Regions from separate parts of the Sporomusa intestinalis genome, predicted to be linked through region 2. Evidence: riboswitches for the same ligand, from Rfam matches in the RefSeq annotation. Region 2 holds a riboswitch; the other holds the start of a gene.
What was found. Region 2 has a riboswitch for FMN ahead of ribD (bifunctional diaminohydroxyphosphoribosylaminopyrimidine deaminase/5-amino-6-(5-phosphoribosylamino)uracil reductase RibD). Riboswitches for the same ligand answer to the same signal wherever they lie in the genome.
Positions count from the first base shown of each region.

Region 1: another riboswitch for FMN. It lies ahead of ribB (3,4-dihydroxy-2-butanone-4-phosphate synthase); the one in region 2 lies ahead of ribD (bifunctional diaminohydroxyphosphoribosylaminopyrimidine deaminase/5-amino-6-(5-phosphoribosylamino)uracil reductase RibD).

Region 1 covers NZ_AP042390.1:5,516,974-5,521,555, forward strand. Annotated here, with positions in the region: gene ACZ481_RS25600 (efflux RND transporter permease subunit) at 1-1,892, shown strand, start outside; gene ribB (3,4-dihydroxy-2-butanone-4-phosphate synthase) at 1,948-2,604, opposite strand; FMN riboswitch at 2,689-2,832, opposite strand; gene ACZ481_RS25610 (efflux RND transporter permease subunit) at 2,894-4,582, opposite strand, start outside.
Region 2 covers NZ_AP042390.1:2,599,043-2,603,624, reverse strand. Annotated here, with positions in the region: gene rsgA (ribosome small subunit-dependent GTPase A) at 1-567, shown strand, start outside; gene rpe (ribulose-phosphate 3-epimerase) at 568-1,227, shown strand; FMN riboswitch at 1,269-1,401, shown strand; gene ribD (bifunctional diaminohydroxyphosphoribosylaminopyrimidine deaminase/5-amino-6-(5-phosphoribosylamino)uracil reductase RibD) at 1,499-2,638, shown strand; gene ACZ481_RS12195 (riboflavin synthase) at 2,601-3,254, shown strand; gene ACZ481_RS12190 (bifunctional 3,4-dihydroxy-2-butanone-4-phosphate synthase/GTP cyclohydrolase II) at 3,297-4,511, shown strand; gene ribH (6,7-dimethyl-8-ribityllumazine synthase) at 4,511-4,582, shown strand, end outside.

The sequences.
Region 1 (4,582 bases), 2.6 Mb from region 2:
CAGTTGAGCACCATATGCGTAAATCCGGCCTCAGCCCGAAAGAGGCTACTGTCCGGGCTATGCAGGAGGTTTCCGGCCCGGTTGTCGCTATCGCCTTCGTGCTCGCCTCTGTTTTTATTCCGGTTGCCTTTTTCGGCGGCACCACCGGTGTTTTGTATAAGCAGTTTGCGCTGACAATTGCGGTATCCATGGCGCTGTCGGCGATTGTGGCCCTGTCGCTGACCCCGGCGTTATGCAGCCTGCTGCTGCAGCCGCACACCGGCGAGAAGCGCACCGGCGTTATGGGCAAATTCTTTGATCGGTTTAACCTGTGGTTTGACCACATTACCGAGAAATATTCCAACGGTGTCCGCCATTCCATCCGCCGGGCCGGCTTATGGGGTGTAGGGCTGGCAGTTATCGTCATTCTGTGTGTCGGTATGCTGCGAGTAATTCCTTCGACCTTCGTTCCCAACGAAGACCAGGGCTTCATGCTATCGGTCGTCAGCCTGCCTGAAGCCGCCAACATGAACCGCACCCGGGCCATTGCCACGCAGGTCGGCGAAATTTACCGTTCGCTGCCAGGCGTGGAGAATACCATGGAGGTAGCCGGCTTTGATATTCTCGCCGGCGGCCAGAAGTCGAACGGCGCCATGGTTATTGCCGGCCTGGAGCCCTGGTCGGAGCGAACTGAACCCCATACCCAGCTTAATGCAATTCTGGGTCAGGCCATGGGCAAAGTAAGCGCAATACCGGAAGCCACCGTTTTTGCCTTTAATCCGCCTGCCTTGCCGGGAATCGGCGCCGTCGGCGGCCTCACCTTTATGATCCAGGACCGGGGCGGCTCTACGCTGGAGGAGATAAACAATGTATCCCAGCAATTTATTGCCGCCGCCAGAAAACGGCCCGAGCTGGGCATGGCTCAATCAAGCTTCCGCGCCGATACCCCCTCTTACCGGTATGATGTAGACCGGGAAAAGGCCAAAGCCCTGGGAGTTCCCGTCCAGGATATTTTCACCACCCTCCAGACCTTCCTGGGTGGTGTTCAGGTCAATGACTTTAACCGTTTTGGCCGGACCTACAAGGTTATGTTGCAGGCTGAGCCCGAATTCCGCGCCGATGTGGACGCGACCCGCTTCTTCTATGTGCGCAGCTCTGCCGGTACGATGGTCCCGCTCAATACACTGGTCACCCCGGTTGCCACCAGCGGTCAGACCCTGATCAAACGCTTTAACGGTTACCCGGCAATGCAGATTAACGCCACCACAGCAGCCGGTTACAGCTCCGGCCAGGCCATGCAGGCCCTGGAGGAGGTGGCGGCTGAGGTGTTACCCTCAACCTTCACCTATGAATGGGCTGATTTAAGCCGGGAGGAAAAGCTGTCCAGCGGTCAAACACCTGTTATTTTCGGCTTTGCGCTGCTCTTCGTGTTCTTGTGCCTGGCAGCGTTGTATGAAAGCTGGAATATCCCCTTTGCCGTATTGCTGTCAGTGCCCACAGGCATTTTAGGTTCCGTGCTGTTCCAATATGCCCGCGGCCTGGAAAACAGCGTCTACATGCAGATCGGCCTGGTCATGCTGATCGGCCTGGCGGCCAAAAATGCAATTCTGATCGTAGAATACGCCAAAGTCAGAACCGACAAGGGCATGGAGCCTGTGCAAGCGGCCATAGAGGCTTCCAAACTCAGACTGCGGCCAATTCTAATGACCTCGTTCGCCTTTATCCTGGGCTGCATTCCGCTGGCCCTGTCAACAGGCGCCGGTGCCGCCGCCCGCACGGCCCTGGGAACAACGGTCGTGGGTGGCATGATCATGGCCACCGGCCTGGGAATCTTCCTGGTTCCTGTATTATTTGTTGTGATTGAATACGGGACTGCTAAATACAAGAATTTTAGACAAAAACGCAGCGTCTAGTATGATGAATTAGCAAAGATCCGTAGACAGGAAAACTGTCTACGGATCTTTTTCTTTATCTTTGCTCTTTAGAGGCCAAGGCCTGCCGGTACTGGACAATATCTGCCACAGTGACTACCGGCATGTTATTCTTTTCGGCAAACGCTACTATTTCCGGCAGGCGGGCCATCGTCCCATCCGGATTGGTAAGTTCACATAAGACACCATATGGCTTCAGGCCGGCCAGCCGCATGAGGTCAACATTAGCCTCCGTATGGCCTGGGCGTTCCAGGACACCGCCGGGGCGCGCTCTTAATGGAAATACGTGCCCAGGGCGCCGCAGATGATCCGGACAGGCCTGTTCGGCGATCGCCGCCTGCACTGTCGTAACCCGGTCGGCCGCAGAAACCCCTGTAGTAACGCCGCTTGCAGCCTCAATGGATATAGTAAACGCCGTTTGAAAGTGGCTGGTATTATTCTCCACCATCAGCGGCAGAGCCAATTCTTCCGCCTTTTCTGCCGGCAGGCACAGGCAGACAATCCCGCTGCCGTCGCGGATAAGCATTGCCATCTGCTGCGGAGTCAATGACTCCGCAGCAAAAAATATATCGCCCTCGTTTTCCCGCTGTTCATCATCAGTAACCAGAATACCCTGCCCTGCGCGCAATGACTTAAGTGCCTGTTCCACCCGGGCACCAGAATTGCCAAACCGGGCTAATAACTGCTGATTCAAAGTAGTCGCCTCCTATATTTAGTCGACTCACCCGAATCAGGGCGTTGGGGACAGCTAGCACTGCTGTCAGTAACCAGCTAACTGTCTCATCCTCTTTCATCCGGACTATACCGTCGGCTCTGGCTTCTCACCAGATCTGCTGACCTCCTGCAAGCAGGAGCGCTCGCGGGCTCCCCAGTTGCCTGGGATACCGCCGGTGGGGACTTGCACCCCGCCCTGAGAATAAGTCTGACTATAGAATACTACTTTCACCGGGATTGTCAAGCCCGGAAAAATGCCGGCAAGCGTCTTAATCAGCCTGGTTTGCTTTTACTTCCGGCTTTACCTTAAACCACACGGCATACATGGTCGGCAGAACAAGCAGGGTCATCACGGTTGCGCCCAGCAAGCCGCCGCTGATGGCCACCGCCATCGGCCCCCAGAACGTGCTGGGAACCAGGGGCAGCATGCCAAGGATTGCCGCCGCCGCCGTAAGCATAATGGGGCGGAGTCTCAGTACGGCGGAGTTGATGATGGCCTCCCACGGCGCCTCGCCGGCTTTGATATGCTGTTCAATCTGATCAATCAGAATGACCGAGTTCCGGATAATCATCCCGCTAAGGGCTAAAATCCCGAGTTCAGCCACAAAACCCATCGGCCGGCCTGTTAGCAGCATGGTCAGGCTGACCCCGATGATGCCAAGCGGAGCGGTCAGAAGAGTCAGGATCATCAAAGATATATTCTGCAATTGCAGCATAAGCAGGATAACAATAGCCACAATCATAATCGGCACCGTTTTCAGCAAGAAGTCAATCGAGGTCTGGCTTTTTTCAAACGAACCGCCAATCTCAATACTATAGCCGGCAGGCAGGCCGGCGCGGACTGATTTTAGACTTTCATACACTTCCTTGGTGGCATCATTACCGGTTACACCGGGGCTTACCTCTGCTTGCACCGTAATCGTCGGCTTCAGGTTATGACGCCAGATTACCCCTTCTTCCGCAGCGTAGCTTATTTGGGCAATTTGCTCTAAAGGCACAAATTTGCCGTTGCCGATGTGTACCGGCAGGTCTTTGATACTGCCTAAATCCTTGCGGTTCTGCGCATCTAAACGGAACACAATGCCAACCGTCTTATCCTGCTCATAATACTCGGCAATGGCGGCGCCGGACAGCTGGCTCTGTAAATCCTGAGCCAACCCCTGGCTATTGAGACCAAGCGTTCTGGCCTTGTCCTGGTCAACCGCTAAATGCATAACTTTGCTTTTTTCATTCCAGTCAAAGTTAATCTTTGTAAGGTTGGGATTCGCAGCCATCGTCTCACTGACCTGTTTTGCAATTGCCCGGACTTGCTCGTGGTCATAGCCGCTAACCCGCAGCATAACCGGGTATTCTGAGGGAGGACCGGTTTGAATCAGCTTAACATGGCCCCGCACATTAGCAAAGTTTTCGTCAAACAACTTATCAATTTTCATCTGCAGCGCCTCACGGGCCTGGAGGTTTTTGGCAACAATAATAAACTGGGCATAGTTGTTCGTGGGCAGCTTGGGCTCTATAGTAAGAATAAAGCGGGGTGCGCCTTTGCCGACATAATAGCTGTAACTCTCAATGTCCGGGTCACCGGCGAGGCTGTCAGCCAGTTTTTGGGCTTCCTGCCCGGTTGCGGCCAGCGAGGCTCCTTCCGGCAACGTCATCTCCACAATTAGCTCCGGCCGGACTGAAGGCGGGAAAAACTCCTGTTTGACAAACTGTAATAAAAAGATCGAGCCAGCAAAACAAACCGCCGTTATGACAAGCACCAGCTGCTTGTGCTTCAGGCACCAAACAAGGGTCTGCCGGAACAGCCGGTAAAACCTTGTATCGTATATATCACGGCCCGGCCCGGCGGTATGTTTGGGTTTGATCAGCTTATACCCCAGCAGCGGCGTTACCATAACAGATACAACCCAGGAAATTACCAGGGCAATGGTGATAACCGGGAATAAACTGCTGGTAAATTC
Region 2 (4,582 bases):
GAGCTGGAAATAATCCTCTGCATTAACAAGATCGATTTATCGAATACGGAATCTATCGCCGAATTAGCCGGGCTGTATGAACAGATCGGGTATAAGGTGCTTACCGTTTCCGCCCGGCAGGGCATAGGGATCGATGTATTACGCTCGCTGCTTTTTGATAAAATCAGCGTATTTGCCGGCCCCTCCGGTGCCGGCAAATCAACTATTCTAAATGCCGTTCAGCCCGGACTGGAGCTCATGACAGGAGACGTCAGCCACAAAATCGGCCGGGGCAAGCATACCACACGGTTTGCCGAGCTTATGCCGGTGAGCGGCGGCGGTTTTGTCGTTGATACTCCGGGATTCAGTTTCACCGAGTTTAACGATATAGAGGAAGCGCATCTGATGGACTATTTCCCTGATATAGCCAGGCTGGCGCCAACCTGCAAATTCAGTTCCTGCCTGCATCACCGGGAGCCCCAGTGTGCCGTTAAACAGGCCGTCGCCAACGGACTCATACGTCAGGAAAGGTATCAGTCCTATATTGAGATATTAACTGAAATCAGAGAAAGCAGGAAGGACTACTAGATGACTACGCCGATTAAAGTTGCCCCTTCTATTTTATCTGCCGATTTTTCACACTTAGCGGCGGAAATACTTAAAATTGAACAGGCCGGAGCCGACTGGGTACACATCGATGTTATGGACGGCCACTTTGTCCCTAACCTAACCTTTGGCGCGCCGGTTGTCGCGGCCATCCGTCCTGTCACCAAACTACCTTTTGACGTTCATTTAATGGTCAGCAACCCCCAGGACTTTGTTGATCCTTTTGTAAAAGCCGGCGCCGATATCATTACGGTTCATGCGGAGACCGCCCCGCACCTGCACCGCCTGATTCAAACCATTAAAGAGCGGGGAAAGAAAGCCGGCGTATCTTTAAATCCCGCAACACCGCTCTCAGTAGTGGAAGAAGTGCTTGGCGACATTGATATGGTCCTGATCATGAGCGTCAATCCGGGCTTTGGCGGTCAGCAGTTCATACCGGCTGCAGTTGACAAGATTGCCCGTCTGCGGGCGATGCTTACTGCCCGCAGACTCACTGTTGATATTGAGGTAGACGGGGGCATTAATGCGGTTACGGCCCGTAAGGTTACGGCTGCCGGCGCCAATATCCTGGTTGCCGGTTCCGCCGTATACGGCGCCCCGGACATAGCGGCAGCAATTAAGGCCATCCGGGGTCTTGATTAATTTGGCGCTTAATGGTAACATAGGTAGTAGCTAATTTTATATTCAGCCTTTGGGGCAAGGTGAAAAAGAGAGATCTTTTGATTCCTGACCGGCGGTACAGCCCGCGAGCCGTTATACGGCTGATCTGGTGCAATTCCAGAGCCGACAGTATAGTCTGGATGGTAAAAGGCGTATATGCTGCCATAATGGCAGTTACTGAATTTTCCCTTTAACTGTTGATAGCCCCAAAGCTAATCAACAGTTTTTATTTTACCTGTACTGGGGGACTTTTATGGATGAGTATTACATGCAGCAGGCACTGACAATCGCTCAGTACGCTCAGGGCCGGACCAGCCCTAATCCAATGGTAGGCGCTGTTATCGTCAAAGACGGCCGCATTGTCGGCCAGGGGTGGCACCGGCAGGCAGGCACGCCCCATGCTGAGATTCATGCTTTGATCCAGGCAGGCGACCTGGCGAGAGGGGCCACCGTCTATGTGACGCTCGAGCCATGCTCTCATCACGGCCGGACCGGGCCCTGCGCCGATGCCCTGATTCAAGCCGGTGTCAGTAAAGTTGTTGCCGCCATGACTGATCCCAATCCGCTGGTTGCCGGTAATGGCTTTAACCGCCTCCGGGCAGCCGGCATCCAAGTTGTGGAAGGTGTTCTGTCAGCAGAAGCAGCCCGCCTCAACGAAGTGTTTATTAAATGGATGGTTACCGGCGGCATGCCCTGGGGGGTTCTCAAAACAGCCATGTCTCTTGACGGCAAAATTGCTGCTTATACCGGTGACTCTAAGTGGATAACCGGCGCAGCGGCAAGAGCGTATGTCCATCAACTCCGCGATACGTATGCAGGTATTCTGGTAGGTATCGGTACGGTGCTTGCCGATAATCCGGAATTAACTACCCGCTTGCCCGCGGCTGGCCGCAATCCGGTGAGGATTATTGTTGACAGTATGGCCCGTACGCCGCTGACTGCGAAGGTAGTAACCGACGGCCAGGCGCAAACCATTATCGCTGTCAGCCGCGAGGCCCCGGCTGACAGGGTTGCCGCTCTCGGCAGCCAAGGCGTTGAGGTACTAACGCTTGACCAGACACCGGCAGGCATCAACCTGCGCCAGCTGTTTAAAATATTGGGAGAACGCCGCATTACCAGTATATTGGTGGAAGGTGGCGCCACGATCAATGCGTCAGTGCTTGCAGCCGGTTTAATCGATAAAGTCCACTGCTTCATTGCTCCGAAAATAATTGGCGGCCACACCGCGCCAACCCCGGTAGGAGGCACAGGCTTTCCGGCTGTAGACCAGGCGCTTGGACTGGAGGACCTGAAAACGGAAGCCTTAGGCACCGACATTTTACTTACCGGCTATATAACCGGACGGGAGGGACACAATGTTTACCGGACTTGTGGAAGAACTCGGCCAAGTTAAACAAATCGCGAGAGGCGCCAAATCTGTGCGTCTGACCGTAAGTGGCCGCAAAGTACTGACAGATGTTAAGCTTGGCGACAGCATTGCCGTTAACGGCACCTGCCTCACCGTTGTCGACTATGGCCGTGACTGGTTTACTGCCGATGTCATGCCGGAAACAGTTGACCGGACAGCCCTGGCTGAACTCCAGACCGGCGACACGGTCAACCTGGAGCGCACGCTCCGGGTTGGCGATCGCCTCGGCGGGCATATCGTCAGCGGTCACATTGACGGTGTCGGTCTGATTCTGACCAAGGAACAAAATGACAATGCCGTTATTGTCAGAATTAGTGCCGGCCCCGAAGTTATGCGCTATGTTATTAACAAAGGCTCCGTTGCCATTGACGGCACAAGCCTTACTGTCGTCGACTCCGGCCCGGACTGGTTTACCGTTTCCCTGATTCCCCATACGGCGGCCCTGACTACCGTAGGGCTAAAACCAGCAGGCAAGCAAGTAAATTTAGAAGCAGACATCATCGGCAAATATGTTGAAAAACTGCTTGGTCTAAAACCGGACAGCAAGCCGGCTGACAGGATAACGCTCGGCTTTCTTGAACAGCACGGCTTTGCCCGCTGAGCAATACACGGCCAGGTAATGAAACGGAGGAAGTTGGTTATTATGAAATTCAATACGATTGAAGAAGCGATTGAAGATATAAAAAATGGTAAAATCGTAGTCGTTATTGACGATGAGGACCGGGAAAACGAAGGTGACCTTGTGATAGCGGCCGAAAAAGTAACCCCTGAAGCCATCAATTTTATGGCTACCCACGCCCGCGGCTTGATTTGCATGCCAATTATCGGCAACAGGCTTGATGAACTCGGCATTGGGGCTATGGTCGCTGAGAATACGGACAATCATTGTACGGCTTTTACAGTCTCCATTGACGCCAAATCAGTGACAACCGGCATATCGGCCCAGGAAAGGGCAGCCACTGTACAGGCAGTGCTTGATCGTAAAACAAGGAGCAGTGACCTGAGACGCCCCGGGCATATCTTCCCGCTCAGATACTGTGAGGGCGGTGTGCTGCGCCGTACAGGACATACGGAAGCGGCTGTGGATTTGGCCGTATTGGCCGGCCTGTATCCGGCCGGCGTAATCTGCGAAGTAATGAATGAAGATGGCACAATGTCCCGGACGCCGGAATTAATGGAGTTTGTAAAAAAACATGAACTGAAACTCATAACCATAGCCGACCTGATCAAATACCGGAAACAACATGAACGGTTTGTTACCAGAGCGGCCGAAACCAACCTGCCGACCAAATATGGTGATTTCCGCCTCATTGCCTATGAAAGTCAACTGGATAATCAGTGCCATATTGCCCTGGTAAAGGGGGATATTACCAATAAGCAAAATGTATTGGTGCGGGTCCATTCCGAATGCCTGACAGGTGATGTTCTCGGATCTCTGCGCTGCGACTGCGGCGATCAGCTGGCTCATGCCCTAAAACGCATCGAACAGGAAGGCAGCGGCGTATTGCTCTATATGCGGCAGGAAGGCAGGGGCATTGGCCTGGCGAATAAAATCCGCGCCTACGCCTTGCAGGATAAGGGCAAAGACACAGTCGAAGCCAATGAACTTTTAGGCTTTGCCCCTGACCTCAGGGATTATGGCATTGGCGCCCAGATATTAGCCGACCTTGGTTTGACCAGTATCAGGCTGCTTACCAACAACCCCCGCAAACGGATCGGGCTTGAGGGCTACGGACTGACAATTACGGAACGGGTGCCGCTGGAAATATTGGCGAACAAATTTAACAACCGGTATTTATCTGCCAAAAAATCCAAACTGGGACATTTACTCAAACAATATGAGGAGGCACAAAAATAATGGAGAATAGTAAAATTCATGAAGGAAATCTGGTTGCGGATGGATTAAAATTCGGCATCATTGTCGCCCGG